Regions from separate parts of the Pseudomonas sp. S11P7 genome, predicted to be linked through region 1. Evidence: riboswitches for the same ligand, from Rfam matches in the RefSeq annotation. Region 1 holds a riboswitch; each other region holds the start of a gene.

What was found. Region 1 has a riboswitch for cobalamin ahead of cobW (cobalamin biosynthesis protein CobW). Riboswitches for the same ligand answer to the same signal wherever they lie in the genome.
Region 2: another riboswitch for cobalamin. It lies ahead of M0746_RS13555 (ABC transporter substrate-binding protein); the one in region 1 lies ahead of cobW (cobalamin biosynthesis protein CobW).
Region 3: another riboswitch for cobalamin. It lies ahead of cobO (cob(I)yrinic acid a,c-diamide adenosyltransferase); the one in region 1 lies ahead of cobW (cobalamin biosynthesis protein CobW).

What each region holds. Positions count from the first base shown of each region.
Region 1 is NZ_JALPKS020000002.1:2,801,686-2,807,678, forward strand. It holds gene cobN (cobaltochelatase subunit CobN) at 1-3,036, opposite strand, end outside; gene cobW (cobalamin biosynthesis protein CobW) at 3,040-4,110, opposite strand; cobalamin riboswitch at 4,211-4,422, opposite strand; cobalamin riboswitch at 4,507-4,728, shown strand; gene M0746_RS12920 (CbtB domain-containing protein) at 4,846-5,043, shown strand; gene M0746_RS12925 (CbtA family protein) at 5,054-5,755, shown strand; gene M0746_RS12930 (cobalamin biosynthesis protein) at 5,752-5,993, shown strand, end outside.
Region 2 is NZ_JALPKS020000002.1:2,963,811-2,969,803, forward strand. It holds gene map (type I methionyl aminopeptidase) at 1-255, opposite strand, end outside; partial or broken gene M0746_RS13550 (ParD-like family protein) at 252-605, opposite strand; cobalamin riboswitch at 853-1,045, shown strand; gene M0746_RS13555 (ABC transporter substrate-binding protein) at 1,189-2,202, shown strand; gene M0746_RS13560 (FecCD family ABC transporter permease) at 2,199-3,215, shown strand; partial or broken gene M0746_RS13565 (ABC transporter ATP-binding protein) at 3,212-3,975, shown strand; partial or broken gene metE (5-methyltetrahydropteroyltriglutamate--homocysteine S-methyltransferase) at 4,627-5,993, opposite strand, start outside.
Region 3 is NZ_JALPKS020000002.1:3,747,669-3,753,661, reverse strand. It holds gene M0746_RS17230 (C40 family peptidase) at 1-158, shown strand, start outside; gene M0746_RS17225 (C40 family peptidase) at 379-915, shown strand; gene M0746_RS17220 (PQQ-dependent sugar dehydrogenase) at 1,045-2,358, opposite strand; gene M0746_RS17215 (hypothetical protein) at 2,425-3,009, opposite strand; cobalamin riboswitch at 3,173-3,396, shown strand; gene cobO (cob(I)yrinic acid a,c-diamide adenosyltransferase) at 3,478-4,089, shown strand; gene M0746_RS17205 (cobyrinate a,c-diamide synthase) at 4,086-5,486, shown strand; gene bluB (5,6-dimethylbenzimidazole synthase) at 5,483-5,993, shown strand, end outside.

The DNA.
Region 1 (5,993 bases):
CAGCGCTGCGACCGCTTGCACGGCGGCGTCGAACAAGCGAATCAGGTTGGCAAACGCATCGCGGAAAAATCCCGAGACGCGCAACGTCACATCGACGCGAGGGCGATCCAGCAGGCTGAGCGGCAGAATCTCGAAATCATCGACGCGCTGACTGCCGGTGGCCCACACCGGGCGCACGCCCATCAATGCCATGGCCTGGGCAATGTCGTCACCGCCGGTGCGCATGGTCGCAGTGCCCCAGACCGACAGCCCGAGCTGACGCAGGTGATCGCCGTGATCCTGCAAGTGCCGTTCGAGAATCAAGGTCGCCGACTGGAAACCGATGCGCCACGCCGTGGTGGTCGGCAAATTGCGCACGTCCACCGAATAGAAATTGCGTCCGGTCGGCAGCACGTCGAGACGCCCGCGACTGGGCGCGCCGCTCGGGCCGGCGGGGACGAAACGGCCGCTGAGGGCGTCGAGCAGACCGCGCATTTCTGCCACGCCGCAGGCGTCGAGGCGTGGGGCGATGACCTCACGCAAATGCTCGATGATTGCCCCAACCTCAGCCCACCCGGACCCCTGTGGGAGCGAGCCTGCTCGCGAAAGCGGCGTGTCATTCAACAATGACTTATCAGACCCGGCGCATTCGCGAGCGGGCTCGCTCCCACAGGAATCCCTCAGGGATTCGAAGATCAGATGTGTGGCAAACAATTCCAGGCGTTCGCGGGTGTCGCCGGCGGTGCGCCAGGCTTCATCGGTGAGGATTTGCAGTTCGTCTGGGCGCGGGCCGGTCCATGGCTCGGCCAGGGCGCAATCCAGCGGGTCGAGCCCCAACTCGAACGCCTTGGCCAGCGCGCGCAACAGGCTCGACTGCGCGCCCTTGCCATCCCCGCGCGGAATCCGCAGCAAGGCCAGCAAGGTATCGATGCGCAAACGCCCGCTCGGCGATTCGCCGAAAATATGCAGGCCATCGCGAATCTGCGATTCCTTCAAATCACACAGATACGTATCCAGACGCGGCAACCAGATCGCCGCATCGGCGTCACTGTCCAGCGCGGCGTCGAGTTGCAGCTCGCGGTCGATCTGCGTGTCGCGCACCAGTTGCAGGATGTCGCGCTGCAATTCCCGGGCGCGGCGCGGGTCGAGCAACTGCGCTTCGTAATACTCGTCGGCGAGCAGTTCGAGATTGCGCAACGGCCCGTAGGTTTCGGCGCGGGTCAGCGGCGGCATCAAGTGATCGATGATCACCGCTTGCGTGCGCCGTTTGGCCTGAGCGCCCTCGCCCGGGTCATTGACGATGAACGGGTAGATATTCGGCAACGGCCCGAGCAATGCGTCCGGCCAGCAATGCTCCGACAGGCCGACGCCTTTGCCCGGCAGCCATTCGAGGTTGCCGTGTTTGCCGACATGGATCACGCCGTGGGCGCCATAGGTGTTGCGCAGCCAGAAATAGAACGCCAGATAAGCGTGCGGCGGGACCAGATCTGGGTCGTGATACACCGCGCTCGGGTCGACCTGATAACCGCGTGCCGGCTGAATGCCGACGAAGGTCAGACCGAAACGCAGACCGGCAATCATCATGCGTCCGTCGCGGCACATCGGGTCGTTGTGCGGCGCGCCCCAACGCGCGATCACGGCGGCGCGATTGGTTTCGGGCAGCGCGTCGAACATTGCCAGATAAGCGTCCATCGCCAGGCTTTGCTGACACGGGCGCAGGTCAATCGTGTCGAGGTCATTGCTGACACCGCCGAGCAATTGCTGGATCAACTCGGTGCCGCTGCCTGGCAACCCGGCCGAAACCGGATAGCCCTCGGCCTGCAACGCACGCAGGATATTCAGCGCCGCCGCTGGCGTGTCGAGGCCGACACCGTTGCCGATGCGCCCGTCGCGGGTCGGGTAGTTGGCGAGGATCAGCGCGATGCGCTTTTCCCCATTCGGCACCCGCGCCAGATCAGTCCAGCGCCGCGCCAGTTCAGCGACAAAATCCATGCGCTCGGGTTGTGCGCGATAACACACCACGTCGGACTGGCTGCGCTCGCTACGCCACGCCAGATCCTTGAAGCTGATCGGCCGGCTGATGATGCGTCCGTCGAGCTCCGGCAAGGCAATGTGCATGGCCAGATCGCGCGGACCAAGGCCTTGCTCGCTGTCGCGCCAGCCGGGCTCGTTGTCCTGGGCGCAGATCGCCTGGATCACCGGGATATTGCGGCGAAACGGTCGCAGGTGCGGCGCTTCGGGGCTGGACTGGGCAAAACCGGTGGTATTGAGGATCACCCCCGCCTCGACTTGGTCCAGCCAATCCTCGACCACCGTCAGGCAGCCGGGTTCTTTCAGACTGGCCACGGCGATGGGCAAAGGATTGAGCCCCGCAGCTTGCATGCGCTGGCAAAACACATCGATGAACGCAGTGTTCGCCGCTTGCAGGTGCGAGCGGTAAAACAGCAGCGCCGCGACCGGTTGTGCGGGCAGCCATTCGGCCTGCCAGTCACTCAGCGTCGCGGTGGTCTTGTTCGGATGATAAATCGCCGTGCGCGGCAGGGCTTGCGGCTCATCCCACGGGTACTCGCGGGCGAACCAGCGATTGCCCAGGCAACGGAAGAAATCCAGCGCATTGCCCAGGCCGCCCTGACGCAAGAACTGCCAGAGACGATCACGATCTGCTGCGCTGACGGTGCTCAAGTCACTCAGTTCAGGATCGGGACGATCGTCGCCCGGCACCAGAATCACTTGCACGCCGCGTTCAGACAGTTCCACGAGACGCTCGACGCCATAGCGCCAATAGGCGATGCCGCCGTGCAGCGAAATCAGAATCACCTTGGCGTGACGCAACACTTCATCGACATACAGATCGACCGAGGCGTGATTCTGCACCTGCATCGGGTTGGCCAGACGCAGGCTCGGGTAGTCCGGCGGCAACTGCTGCGCCGCTTCGGCGAGCAGCGCGAGGCTGGAATCGCCGCTGCACAGGATCACCAGCTCGGCGGGCGTCTGGCCAAGGTCGGCAATGTTGTCATCCGAGACGAAACCGCCGGGTTGGGTCCTGAGCAGGTGCATGGCTTACACGCTGAGCGCGGCGCGCAGTTGCGCTTCGAGTTGCGTCGCATCGAGTTCCTGACCGATCAATACCAGCCGCGTTACGCGCGCTTCGTCGGCGCCCCACTGACGGTCGAAATGTTTGTCAAAGCGCGTACCCACGCCTTGAATCAGCAAGCGCATCGGCTTGTTCGGAATCGCGGCGAAGCCTTTGACGCGCAGGATGCCGTGCTGCACCACCAGTTGCGTCAGCGCGTCGAGCAGCAGGCTTTCGTCGGCTTGCGGCAGTTCGATGGAGATCGAGTCGAAGGCGTCATGGTCGTGGTCATCGTGATCGTCATCACCGTCGTGATGATGGTCGTGGTGACTGTGCCGGCTGTCGATGTGCTCTTCGGAACCGGCGCCGAGGCCGATCAGCACGTCCAGCGGCAGACGGCCGTTGCTGGCTTCAACGATTTTCACCGCAGGTGGCAGCTCTTCGGCGACTTCCAGACGTACACGCGCCAGATCTTCCGGACTGGTCTGGTCGGCCTTGTTGAGAATCACCAGATCGGCGCTGGCCAGTTGGTCGGCGAACAATTCGTGCAGCGGCGATTCGTGATCGAGGTTCGGGTCAAGCTTGCGCTGCGCATCGACCTGATCCGGGAATGCGGCGAAGGTGCCGGCGGCCACGGCCGGGCTGTCGACCACGGTGATCACCGCATCAACGGTGCAGGCGCTGCGGATTTCCGGCCACTGGAAGGCTTGCACCAACGGCTTGGGCAGGGCCAGGCCCGACGTTTCGATGAGGATGTGATCGAGATCGCCGCGTCGTGCGACCAGTTCGCGCATCACCGGGAAGAACTCTTCCTGCACCGTGCAGCACAGGCAGCCGTTGGCCAGTTCGTAAACGCGGCCGCTGGCTTCTTCTTCGGTGCAGCCGATGGTGCATTGCTTGAGGATTTCGCCGTCGATGCCCAGCTCGCCGAACTCATTGACGATCACCGCGATACGCCGGCCCTGGGCGTTGTCGAGCATGTGCCGCAGCAACGTGGTTTTGCCCGAACCGAGGAAACCGGTGACGATGGTGACAGGGAGTTTGGCCAGTGTTTTCATCGGTATGCCCTTTGGCAAGCGGCGGGCATACGGGACGAGAACCGGAAACGCGCAGGCGCGCCGGAAGTATTCGCCACCGGATCACCCCGCCCGGTTGAAAGTGAGAATCTGTGACGAGGCAGGTCTCCTGGCTGACAGTGTTCAGGCGCCGGGCCTGGCGTTCGCTGCGCCTTCCCGCGGGCTCGTGGATTGAGCTGGCAGTGGCGTGGCAGCGAACATCACTGTTCACAGTTGCGGGGGCAGCCGCGGCTTTGACCGCGTTCCCTTCTTAGCTTCGACAGATGTCGAAGAACCTCGAAGGCGCAAGGCTACGCATGGGTTGATGATGGGTCAATGCTTTGGTTTCGTGGATATTCACTCCTGCCCGAAATTGACTCAAACCCACCTACATGCTCTCCTGTGCGCCTTGTTACGGGTGCCCTTCACAGGGTGAAACGGGAAACCGGTGAATCATGTGCTTTACTCAGAGCCATGTCAGTCCGGTGCTGCCCCCGCAACGGTAAGCGAGCGAAGCGTCAAAGCCACTGTGCCAACCCGGCATGGGAAGGTGACGCTTGCAGGTCGGCCAGGCGCCAACCCCTCGTGAGCCCGGAGACCGGCCCGCAACACACAGTGCGCAATCGGCGTCACTGGACATAACAAACCCGCGGTGGGCGGGCGCTGTTCGTACCTCTGCGTGTCCGTCACGCAGGGTCCGCATGCGTTCGACTGCCCCTGACACTATAGGGAAGCGCCATGTCGATCATCAGCAGCACCGCCAGCAAAACGGACAAAATCGCCAGCACCACCACCCTGAGCCAACGCCTGATCGCGGCAGCCTTCGCCTCGATTCTCGGCGCGGGCCTGGTGTATTTCGCCGGTTTTTCGCATATCGAAGCGGTGCACAACGCAGCTCACGATACCCGCCACAGCGCTGCGTTTCCTTGCCACTGAGACCTCCCGAATGATCAAGCGAATTGCGCAAACCGCAGGTTTCAGCGGCCTGCTGGCCGCCCTGCTGCTCACACTGCTGCAAAGCTTCTGGGTCTCACCGCTGATTCTTCAGGCCGAAACCTTTGAAAAATCCGAGCCGGTCGCCGAAGTCCACGAACACGCGGCCGGCACTGCGGCGCACAGCCACGATGGCGACGCCTGGGAGCCTGAGAACGGCTGGCAGCGCGTGGTTTCGACCACAGGTGGCAATCTGGTGGTGGCGGTTGGTTTCGCCCTGATGCTGGCGGGCCTGTACACCCTGCGTGCGCCGCGCTCCACCGCGCAAGGCCTGCTTTGGGGGCTGGCCGGTTATGCCACGTTCGTGCTGGCGCCGACCCTGGGCCTGCCGCCGGAATTGCCGGGCACCGCTGCGGCTGATCTGGCGTCGCGGCAGATGTGGTGGATCGGCACTGCGGCCTCGACCGCCGTCGGCCTGTCGCTGATCGCCTTCAGCCGACACTGGCTGATGAAGCTGCTGGGCGTGGCGATTCTCGCCGTGCCGCATGTGATCGGCGCGCCGCAGCCGCTGGTGCATTCAATGCTCGCGCCCGAAGCGCTGGAAAGCCAATTCAAAATCGCTTCGCAGTTGACCAACGTGGCGTTCTGGCTGGCCCTGGGCCTGATCAGTGCGTGGTTGTTCCGCCGCAACAGCGATGGCCACTATCACGCATGAGCGATGACTGCGCAGCGTCGACGCTGGTGGTCGGCCTCGGCTGCCAGCGCGGCTGTCCGACCAGCACGCTGCGCGCGTTACTCGACCAGGCCTTGCAGGCGCATGGCATTGAGCTCAAGTCGATCAAGGCCTTGGCCAGCATCGATTTGAAGCGCGACGAACCGAGCCTGCAGGAACTGGCCGCGCAACTGGCATTACCCCTGCTGTACTTCAGCAGCGAGGAACTGGCCGGTTACCA
Region 2 (5,993 bases), 160 kb from region 1:
CGATGGAATCCCGTGGCACACCACATCGTTGACCGAGGCGCAGACGGTCTTCGGGAAACCGTGATAACCGACGTTGGCCGGCACGGCTTTTTGCACATTGACGATGTAGTCGTTGCACAGCCGATCCAGTTCATCGGTGGTCACGCCAGCCTTGACGTGAGGCACTAGCATCGCCAGCACGTCGGCAGCAAGTTTGCCGGCAGCGCGGGATTTTTCGATCTCGGCCGGGGTGTTGAGTTTGATCTGGTTTCTCATGCGAGGGCGACTTCCTGTGTCAGTTGGTGCAGGTCGAGCCCGCCGTTCTGTTCGGCGCGGATCAGCAGGCGGCAGATGGCGCTGTGGTCGAGGTTGGGATGCAGTTCGGCGAGCATGCCGATGCGCATCCAGTGCTCGGCCTGCGCGTTGATCGAGCGGCTGAGTGCGTTGCTGGAGATGCGCAGGTTTTCGTGCATGTCTTCGGAGATTTTTACGATGCCCATGGGTGTTATCCGATACGAAGTGTATATGGATCGTATATTAGCTGCGGGGGTTCGCGGATTGCAAATCCGGGTTGTGACGTTTGTTTTTTTCAGGGTCTGCAGGCGGGTGGTTAGAAGCATGCGGTCGGCTTTGAACCTGTGGTGGCCCCGCCCCTCACCCCAGCCCTCTCCCGAGGGAGAGGGAGCCGATCTTCGTTAGCTTCTGAATTTGTGTTCAGCTCGGTACTCGGTGTGGCCATATGTCGCCCAAACACCGCGATCAGTCCCCTCTCCCTCCGGGAGAGGGCTAGGTGAGGGGCTTTTGATTTGCATCCATGATCGGCTTCAATCTCGGCTCGCCAACAGATTCATCTCCCCCTCAACCAGCCAAATCGTCTACCATGCCGCCGCCGGTTTCCACACGGGATTAATAGGGAATCCGAGGTGCTTGCTCAGCATCGATCGGAACTGCCCCCGCAACTGTAGGTGCCGAGCCTGCTCCACGACTGCCACTGGGTAACCCCGGGAAGGCCGGAGCCAGGCGATGACGCATCAGTCAGGAGACCTGCCGGCACAATGACTACTAACCGGCGGGGTGTCCGGGAAGGACATCGTGCCGTGCGCGTTTTTCGCGTGATGACCGGCCTTGCGCTGTTTGCCGACAGCGCTTGATGGTGTGTTTCCAAACCGTACCCGCCCTCCCCGTACGGTTCCATTGGAGACTGCTTTCATGCTGCTGACCCGCATTGCCACCCTGCTCACCGGTCTGAGCCTCTGTGCCTTGGCGCAAGCGGCGCCCACGGTTTATCCGCTGACGATCGAGAATTGCGGCAGCAGCCTGACCTTCCAGCACGCCCCCGCCCGCACAGTCACGATCGGCCAGGCCGGCACGGAAATGCTCTATGCCCTGGGTCTGGGCGACCAAGTCATTGGCACCTCGCTGTGGTTCAACGACGTGCAGACCCAATACAAGGCGCAGAACAACACGATCGAGCGCCTCGCCGATAACGAACCCAGCTTCGAAGCAGTGATCGGCAAGCGCCCTGAACTGGTCGCGGTAGAACTGGAATGGATGGTCGGCCCGCAAGGCGCGGTCGGCACTCGCGAGCAGTTTCATGAGTTGAAGATTCCGACCTACCTGCTGCCCTCCGATTGCGAAGCCAAGGACAACCTCGTCGGCTCGGACGGAACGCGGCTGGCGCCGTTTCGCATCGACAGCATCTACAAAGGCGTGAGCCAACTGGCGGCGATTTTCGATGTGCAGGCACGCGGTGAACAGCTCAACGAACAGCTCAAAGCCAGCCTCGCGCAATCGATCGCCACGGCGAAAACCCAGCAGCGCAAAGACGTCAGCGCAGTGGTCTGGTTTTCCAGCGCCGAAATGGACATCGAGCCGTTTGTGGCCGGGCACAAAGGCGTTCCGGATTTCATGCTGAGTACCCTGGGCGTACGCAATGTGGTTGAGTCAGATGAAGAATGGCCGACCGTGGGCTGGGAAACCATCGCCAAGGCCAACCCGACGTTCCTGATCATTGCGCGCATGGATCGTCGGCGTTTCCCGGCTGATGACTATCAGAAGAAACTCGCGTTCCTGCGCAGCGACCCGGTAACGCGCAACATGGACGCGGTGAAACACAACCGCATCATCATCCTCGACGCCATGGCCATGCAGGCCAGCCTGCGTACCTTCGACGGCCTCGCACAATTGGCCGCCGCCATCAATGCCTACGACCTGGTGCCATGAGCAGACGCCTGATCCGTTCGCTGCTGGTTCTGCTGACGCTTGCGCTTGCGCTGATGGGCGGCGTGGCGATAGGTGAGACTTCGATCGAGCCGAGCGTGGTGCTGCAGGTGCTGGCCAACAAGCTTTGGGGCGCCGGCTATGTGCTCGACCCGATCGACGAAGGCATCGTCTGGAATTACCGCCTGACCCGCGCGCTGGTCGCCGCTGCCTGCGGTGCCGGGCTGGCAACGTGTGGGGTGATCTTGCAGTCGCTGTTGCGCAATCCGCTGGCCGATCCGTATCTGCTGGGCATCTCCGCCGGCGCTTCGACTGGCGCGGTGATGGTCGCCTTGCTTGGCGTGGGTGCCGGGCTGGTGTCGCTGTCGGCTGGCGCGTTTGCCGGTGCGGTGACGGCGTTCGTGCTGGTCATTCTGCTGGCGCGGGTCAGCGGTTCGGCCAGCGGTACCGGGCAGATCATTCTGGCCGGGATTGCCGGTTCGCAATTGTTCAATGCGCTGACAGCGTTTTTGATTACCCGCTCGGCGAGTTCCGAACAGGCCCGCGGGATCATGTTCTGGCTGCTTGGCAACCTCGGCGGGGTGCGCTGGCCGTCGGTGTGGCTGGCGGTGCCGGTGGCCGTGCTCGGGCTGGTCGTGTGTCTGTGGCATCGGCGGGCGCTGGATGCGTTTACCTTTGGCGCGGATTCGGCGGCGTCGCTCGGCATACCGGTGCGTCGCGTGCAGATTCTGCTGATCGGTTGCGCAGCGCTGGTCACGGCCGTGATGGTCTCGATTGTCGGTTCGATCGGTTTTGTCGGCCTGGTGATTCCCCATGCAGCGCGGTTGTTGCTCGGCACCGGTCATGCTCGATTGCTGCCGGCGAGTGCTTTGGGCGGCGCGGTGTTTTTGATCGCTGCCGACGTGCTGTCACGCACCCTGATCAAGGGCCAGGTGATTCCGGTCGGGGTCATCACCGCGCTGGTCGGCGCGCCGGTGTTCGCGCTGATTCTGGTGGGCCGGAGATCGGCGCGATGACGGCGGTCTTGAGTTGTTCGCAACTGAGCTTCAAGGTGCGTGGCGCCGAGTTGCTGAAGGCTGTCAGCCTTGAGGTGCAACGCGGCGAGACGTTGGGCATCGTCGGGCCGAATGGCGCGGGCAAATCGACCCTGTTGAAGCTGTTGGCCGGCTTGCGCGAACCGAGCGCTGGCGAGGTACTGCTCGACGGTCAGCGGCTGGGAAAAATGGCGCGCCGCAGCGTTGCGCAGACACTCGCGGTGGTCGAGCAACAGGCCGACACCGATGACGGCATTCGTGTGTTCGATGCGGTGGCGCTGGGGCGTACGCCTTGGTTGTCGGCGCTGCAACCGTGGTCGGCGGCGGACGCTGGCATTGTTGAGCAAGCGCTGGTAGACGTCGATGCGGTGCACTTGCGCCAGCGCATCTGGCGCAGTCTGTCGGGGGTGAGCGGCAACGGGTGCATATCGCTCGTGCCTTGGCACAGCGGCCGCAGATTCTGTTGCTCGACGAGCCGGCCAATCATCTCGATATTCAGCATCAGCTGACGATTTTGAGTGTTGTGAAAGCGTTGCCGGTGACTACCTTGATTGCTCTGCATGATCTGAATCAGGCGCTCAAGTGTGATCGTCTGGCGGTGCTGGAGCGTGGGGAGCTGGTGGCGTTGGGCAAGCCGCTGGAGGTGCTGACGCCGCAGCGTTTGCTGGAGACGTTTGGGGTTCGGGCGCGGTATCTGGTTGATCCGTTTGATGGTGAGCAGATTTTGCGGTTTCACTCGTAGCTTTGGGGGCAGGCCCGTTTTTTTGATTGGGTGCATATCCGTTGCTGCGGGTGATGCTTCTGGCGGTTTCGCCCTTACGGCGAGGCACTTTTTCCAGACGCCGAAAAAGTACCCAAAAAGGCTTGCTCCTGCGTTCGGCCCTCGCAGGCTCGGGTCCCTTCGCTCCGGGACCGATCCGGGCGCAGCGGCTACGGTTTGCTTCGCTGCACCTCCTTCCGCTGTGTACGACTGCGTCGTACGGTCGCTGCGCTCCCACGCCCGGATCAATCCCTCCACTCAGCCTTCCGATGTCGCTGGTTAGGCAAAAGCACTCGAGCTTCGCTCATTGTAATGAGTGGTGAGAAGCGGTTGTTCGGCTTGAGATTTGTGTTGGCTTTACCCCTCACCCCAGCCCTCTCCCCCTGGAGAGGGAGCCGATTTTGGTTGGGTCTGGAATTTGCGTTCGACTCGGTATTTCAGGTCGGCGTAGCTTTCGCATCCACCTCGGTCAGTCCCCTCTCCCTACGGGCGGTCCGACGTTTCGGGAGGGCTAGGGTGAGGGGCTTTTGACGTTGCTTTTGATCGATACGTATTTGATCAAAGACTCATCGTCTGACCCACAGCCTTCGCGAGCGGGCTCGCTCCCACCGGGGAATGTGTGCAAGCCGATCCGGCCAGCTCTTTGCGCAGCTGCCGCGCGGCAGTAACCATGTGCACCAGCGCCGCTTCGGTCTCGGCCCAGCCGCGGGTTTTCAGGCCGCAGTCGGGGTTGACCCACAGCCGTTCGGCGAGTATCCGCTGGGCGGCTTTGCGGATCAGATGGGCCATTTCTGCCGCTTCCGGTATCCGCGGCGAGTGGATGTCATAGACGCCCGGGCCGATGTCGTTCGGGTAGGCGAAAGCCTCAAAGGCATTGAGCAGTTCCATGTCGGAACGCGAGGTTTCGATGGTGATGACGTCGGCGTCCATCGCGGCGATGGCCTCGATCACGTCGTTGAATTCGCTGTAGCACATGTGCGTGTGGATCTGGGTTTCGTCACGCACGCCGGAGGCGCACAAGCGGAACGCTTCGGTTGCCCAGTGCAGATACGCCTGCCAATGCGCGCGGCGCAGCGGCAGGCCTTCGCGAAACGCCGCTTCGTCGATCTGCACGATGCGGATGCCGGCGGCTTCCAGATCGACCACCTCGTCGCGGATCGCCAGCGCCAGTTGCCGCGCCTGGGTTTCCCGGCTGACATCTTCACGCGGGAACGACCACATCAGCATCGTCACGGGACCGGTCAGCATGCCTTTCATGGCCTTATCGGTCAGGCTTTGCGCGTAGCGAATCCATTCGACGGTCATGGCTTGCGGTCGGCTGAGGTCGCCATAAATCACTGCCGGTTTGACGCAGCGTGAGCCGTAGCTCTGCACCCAGCCGAAGCGGGTGAACACATAACCGTCGAGCTGTTCGGCGAAGTATTCGACCATGTCGTTGCGCTCGGCTTCACCGTGTACCAGCACGTCGAGGCCCAGGCATTCCTGGATGTGTACGGCGTGGCGGATCTCGCTGTGCATCGCTTCGGTGTATTCGGCGGCGCTGAGTTTGCCTTGTCTGAACGATTGACGAGCGAGGCGGATTGCTGCGGTTTGCGGAAACGAGCCAATCGTCGTAGTCGGGAACAACGGCAGATTCAGACCGGCACGCTGCCTGGCGATGCGCTCGGCGAACGGTGACTGGCGCTGGCTGTCGTTGGTCGTAATCGCCGCCACACGCGCCTGTACTGCCGGTTTGTGAATCCGTGGCGAGGCGGCGCGGCTGGTCTGCACCGAGCGGCTTTGCGCCAACGCGCGCAACACTTTCGGCGCTTGCGGCTGCTCCACCGCTTGCGCCAGCAGCGCCACCTCTTCGCACTTCTGCACAGCGAACGCCAGCCAGCTTTTCAGTTCGGCATCGAGCTGGTCTTCACGGCTCAGGTCGACCGGCGTGTGCAGCAGCGAGCAGGACGGCGCGACCCACAGACGTTCACCCAATCGTTCATGGGCATGCTGCAAGGTCG
Region 3 (5,993 bases), 950 kb from region 1:
GGATCTACCTGGGCGACAACCAGTTCATCCACTCCAGCAGTCGTCGCAGCGGTGGTGTTCGCATCGACAGCCTGGGTGACAGCTACTGGAGCAAGACCTTCATCGAAGCGAAACGCGCCTTGGCGAACGCTCCGACCGTGGTCACCGCGCGCAAGTAATTGCCCTGTTGTCGCTGCGTTCGTGGCGACACTCAGGCTGCCGGCAAACGGAGTAGACACAAACTTTACAAGGTGAAGTTAAAGTCTTACTTGAAGTTTGGCGCGTAGCCGCTAGAATCCTGAATCATATTGATGGCAAACCGCCTGCGTAGAGACGCAGGCGGTTTTGTTTCTGTCCATTCGGCAGAGAAAGCCGCAGCCTGATCAGGATGTTCTGCTTATGACGATGTCGGCCCGCCTCACCTTGATTCTTTGCGCCGCGCTGCTCAGCGCCTGCGCCAGTCGTACACCGCCGCCAGCCCCCGTGGTTCGTGCGCCGATTGTGTTCGGTCCCTCCCAGACTTTTTCACCGGTCGCTGAAGACGTGCTGTTTCGCGCGCTCGGCCTGGTCGGCACGCCTTATCGCTGGGGCGGCAACACGCCAGATTCGGGGTTTGATTGCAGCGGCCTGATCGGATTCGTCTACCGCGATGCGGCAGGAATCTCGCTGCCACGTTCGACCCGCGAAATGATCGTCATGCAGGCGCCGAACGTCGGCAAGGAAGGCTTGCAGACCGGTGACCTGATTTTCTTCGCCACCAATGGCGGCTCGCAGGTCAGCCACGCGGGCATTTATGTCGGCGAAGGGCGCTTTGTACATGCACCGGCAACGGGCGGCACGGTTAAACTCGACAGCCTGTCGAAAGCGTATTGGCAGAAGGCTTATCTGAGCGCCAAGCGGGTGTTGCAGCCGGGGCAGTTGGCGCATAACCCTTAAAAGGGCAGCGCATAACCCAATGTGGGAGCGAGCCTGCTCGCGAATACGGTACCTCAGTCAAAGCACTTTCGACTGACAGTCCGCCTTCGCGAGCAGGCTCGCTCCCACATTTTTTGCGTCGCGTTTACATTATTTTGTGGCCGAAACGCGCCACACCTTGTTGCCCACATCATCCGCCACCAGCAACCCGCCTTGCGGGTCGATCACCACGCCCACCGGGCGGCCCAGCGCGTTTTCGTCCTTGTCGAGGAAGCCGGTCAGCACATCCACCGGCGTGCCGCTGGGTTTGCCGCCACTGAACGGCACGAAAATCACTTTATAGCCACTGTGCGGTTTGCGGTTCCACGAGCCATGCTGGCCGATGAACGCACCTTCCTTGAATTGCGCAGGCAACGTGTTGCCCTCGGCGAAGGTCAGGCCCAGCGAGGCGGTGTGCGGGCCGACTGCGTAATCCGGGACGATGGCCTTGGCCACCAGATCGAGGTTCTGCGGCTTGACCCGCACGTCGACATGCTGGCCGTAATAGCTGAATGGCCAGCCATAGAAACCGCCGTCCTTGACCGAGGTGATGTAGTCCGGCACCAGGTCACTGCCGATCTCGTCACGCTCGTTGACCGCCGTCCACAGCGCGCCACTGGTGGGCTCCCAGGCCAGGCCGTTGGGGTTGCGGATGCCCGAGGCGAAGATCCGGTGATTGCCTGTCGCCCGATCGACTTCCCAGATTGCCGCGCGACCTTCTTCCTGATCCAGGCCGTTTTCGCCGACGTTGCTGTTCGAACCGACGGTGACATAAAGCTTGCTGCCGTCCTTGCTGGCGATCACGTTCTTGGTCCAGTGATGGTTCAGCGTGCCGCCCGGCAGATCGACGACCTTGATCGGCTGGGTCTTGATTTCGGTGGCACCGGGCTCGTAGTTGAAGCGCAACAGGCGATCGGTATCGGCCACGTACAGATCGTTGCCGACCAGGGTCATGCCGAACGGCGAATTGAGATTCTGCAGAAACACCGTGCGGGTCTCGGCCACACCGTCCTTGTCGGCATCGCGCAGCAAGGTGATGCGGTTCGGGCTCGGTACCCCGGCGCCAGCCTTGCCCATGACCTTTTTCATCACCCAGCCACGAATGCCCTTGCTGTCATCCGGTTTCGGTGGCGCATTGGTTTCGGCCACCAGTACATCACCGTTGGGCAGCACATACAGCCAGCGCGGGTGATCGAGGCCTTCGGCAAATGCTGCGACCTGAGTGCCGGCCGCTGCCGTCGGTTTTGCCCCCTCCGGCCAGCCGATCGCCGGGGCGATGTTCACCGTCGGGATCAGGGTCTTGTTCGGTTCCGGCAGTTTCGGCGACGGGCCAGTGCCGTCGGAGACTTGCAGGCTGGAGGTTTCGCCGCAGGCGCTGAGCCCGCCGGCGAGGGCGATGACGAAAACGAGGTGGGGCTTGCGCATTGCTGATCTTCCCTATGAATGCATTCCTAACCATAGAGGAGGGCGCAAGCCCGATGGTTCAACTGCTCAGCCGCGGGCTTCCTTGAACAGTACCGCGATGCCCGGGTGATAGTTGCCCGCTTCGCTGTGCAATTTGCGGTAGGCGTAGGGGAAATACCAGGCCACGGCGCAGGTGTGTTCCTTTTGCAGGTCGTCGACCATGTCCTGCAATTCTTCGGGGCTGGCGCTGTGCTGGGCTTTTTGCGGGGCGACGAACAGGCAGCCGAGCTTGAGATCGCTGGCGTAACTGATGCGCTTGGCGTCCTGAGTGATGTCGGCAAGAGCCTGGGTCAGGTTGAGGTTGTTCACCCGTGGCCAGCGCTGGGTGGCCTGAAGGAAGGCGCGGTCGTCGCTGCCGGCGATAAACAGATCGGCGCGGGCATTGCGCTCGCCGTCTTCGTTCTGTTTACGGGTGACGGTGTCGTTCAAGGTCACCAGTTCGGCCATCCAGGCGGCGGCGGAGAGCAGGCCGAGGTTGGCTTTCTCGTCATGCCAGTACGGCGTGTCGCCGTCGCCGCGCACGGTGTTGTAGCGGTCGATACAGTCAAACCAGCGTTCAAGCACCGGGCGCAGGAATTCCAGGCGCGGGTTGCTGATGATCATGCCTTGCATCGTCATCGTCCTTATTGTTGTGGTGTGCTTTTTCGAGAAAAGCATGGCTCTTTGATATCACTTGTCACAGTCTGGCACAAGATTGCCAACAGATAATTGATTGATGGCAGTTTCTCGCCCGATGGCCGCCTCTTTAATTGACGCTCCACCCCCAACCCTCTAACCTTCGCCGCTTGTTTCAGGTGCTCTGTGACCTGCGTCGACAGAGTGAAACAGGGAAGCCGGTGAGGGTGGTCTTCACGCGAAGCCACGACGATCCCGGCGCTGCCCCCGCAACGGTAAATGAGTGAACACTGCGTTCAATGCCACTGCTCAACAGCGGGAAGGCGCGCAGTCTGGCCAACGCCGCTCATGAGCCCGGAGACCGGCCTGATCCATCCAGCGGCATCACGGTGGGCGATGCCAGGCTTTTTGCCGTCTATTCTTGTGCCTGCCCGCCGTTTACCCGTCTCAACGGAGAGCTCCCCCATGACCGATTCCCCCGAGCGCGACGAACGCCATCTGGCGCGCATGCAGCGCAAAAAAGCCGTGATCGATGAACGCATCGCCAATTCGCCCGACGAGTGCGGCCTGGTGCTGGTGCTGACCGGCAACGGCAAAGGCAAAAGCAGCTCGGCTTTCGGCATGCTCGCCCGCGCCATGGGCCACGGCATGCAGTGCGGTGTGGTGCAGTTCATCAAGGGCCGCAACAGCACCGGCGAGGAGCTGTTCTTCCGCCGCTTCCCCGAGCAGGTGCGCTTTCATGTGATGGGCGAAGGCTTCACCTGGGAAACTCAGGACCGCCAGCGCGACATCGCCGCCGCCACGGCGGCGTGGGAAGTTTCTCGCGAGCTGCTGCGCGATCCGTCGATCGGGCTGGTGGTGCTCGATGAACTGAACATCGCCCTCAAGCACGGTTATCTGGATCTCGATCAGGTGCTCAGCGATTTGCAGGCGCGGCCGCCGATGCAGCATGTCGTCGTGACCGGGCGCGGCGCCAAGCCGGAAATGCTCGAGATGGGCGATACGGTCACGGAAATGGGCATGCTCAAGCACGCTTTCCAGGCCGGGATCAAAGCGCAGAAAGGCGTCGAACTTTGAATCAGCCCCGTCACTGCCCGGCGGTCCTGATCGCCGCGCCGGCCTCCGGTCAGGGCAAGACCACCGTCACCGCCGCGCTCGCCCGTTTGCATCGCAATCAGGGGCGCAAGGTCCGCGTGTTCAAATGCGGCCCGGATTTTCTCGACCCGATGATCCTCGAGCGCGCCAGTGGTGCGCCGGTCTATCAACTGGACATGTGGATGGTCGGCGAGCAGGAAAGCCGTCGCCTGTTGTGGGAAGCCGCCGCCGATGCGGACCTGATTCTGATCGAAGGCGTGATGGGCCTGTTTGACGGCACGCCATCGAGCGCTGACCTGGCGCGACACTTTGGCGTGCCGGTGCTCGGGGTGATCGACGGCACCGCCATGGCGCAGACGTTCGGTGCGTTGGCGCTGGGCCTGGCGAAATATCAGCCGGACCTGCCGTTCGCCGGCGTGCTGGCCAACCGCGTCGGCACCTTGCGTCATGCGCAATTGCTCGAAGGCAGCCTCACTGAAGGCCTGCGCTGGTACGGCGCATTGTCGCGCGAGACCGGCATCGAGCTGCCGAGCCGCCATCTCGGCCTGGTGCAGGCCAGCGAACTGAATGATCTGGACCTGCGCCTCGACGCCGCCGCCGATGCATTGGCCAGCAGTTGCGAAGTCGCCTTGCCGCCGGCCGTCGAGTTCGCCGCGCCGGATGTGATTGCTGCCGAGCCGCTGTTGCACGGCGTGCGGATCGCCGTTGCCCGCGACGAAGCGTTCGCTTTCACCTATGGTGCAAGCCTCGATCTGTTGCGGGCGATGGGCGCAGAGTTGAGCTTCTTCTCGCCGATCCGCGACACGCAATTGCCCGGGGCGGACAGCCTTTATCTGCCGGGCGGTTACCCCGAGCTGCACCATGTTGCGCTGGCACAGAACACTGCAATGATCGAGGCGATCCGCGCGCACCATGCGGCAGGCAAGCCGTTGCTGGCCGAATGCGGTGGCATGCTGTATCTGCTCGATTCGTTGACCGATGTCGAAGGCACCCGCGCTGAACTGGTCGGGTTGTTGCAGGGCGACGCGGTAATGCAAAAGCGTCTGGCGGCGTTGGCATTGCAGGCGGTTGATCTGCCGGAAGGCTCGCTGCGCGGCCACACTTACCATCACTCCCTGACGACAACCGAGCTGACGCCGATTGCCCGTGGATTGAGCCCCAATGGCGGGCGCGGGGCTGAGGCGGTCTACCGGCAAGGGCGGATGACGGCTTCTTATGTGCACTTTTATTTTCCGTCGAATCCTGCGGCTGTCGCTGCGCTGTTTGCGCCGGGTCTTGAGACCGCCATCGCTGGCAAGCCAGCTCCCACAGGGGATTACGTTTCGTCAGGTATTGCACCGTCCACTGTGGGAGCTGGCTTGCCAGCGATGGGGCCATGACCGACAACGCATTCTCCGAAGCCGAGCGCCAAGCGGTTTACAAAGCCATCGCCGAACGCCGCGACATGCGCCACTTCAGCGGCGGCACCGTTGAACCGCTACTGCTGCTGCGTTTGCTCGAAGCCGCCCATCAGGCGCCAAGCGTCGGCCTGATGCAGCCCTGGCGCTTCATCCGCATCAGCGACCGAACCCTGCGCGGGCAGATCCAGCAATTGGTGGAAGCAGAACGCGTGCGCACCGCCGAAGCCCTCGGCGAGCGCAGCGACGAGTTCATGAAGCTCAAGGTCGAGGGCATCAACGACTGTGCCGAAGTGCTGGTCGCGGCACTGATGGACGATCGCGAAAAGCACATCTTCGGCCGGCGCACGCTGCCGGAAATGGACATGGCTTCGCTGTCCTGCGCGATCCAGAATCTGTGGCTGGCGGCTCGTGCCGAAGGATTGGGCATGGGCTGGGTATCGCTGTTCGAGCCGCAGGCGCTGGCCGATCTGCTGCACTTGCCCGCGG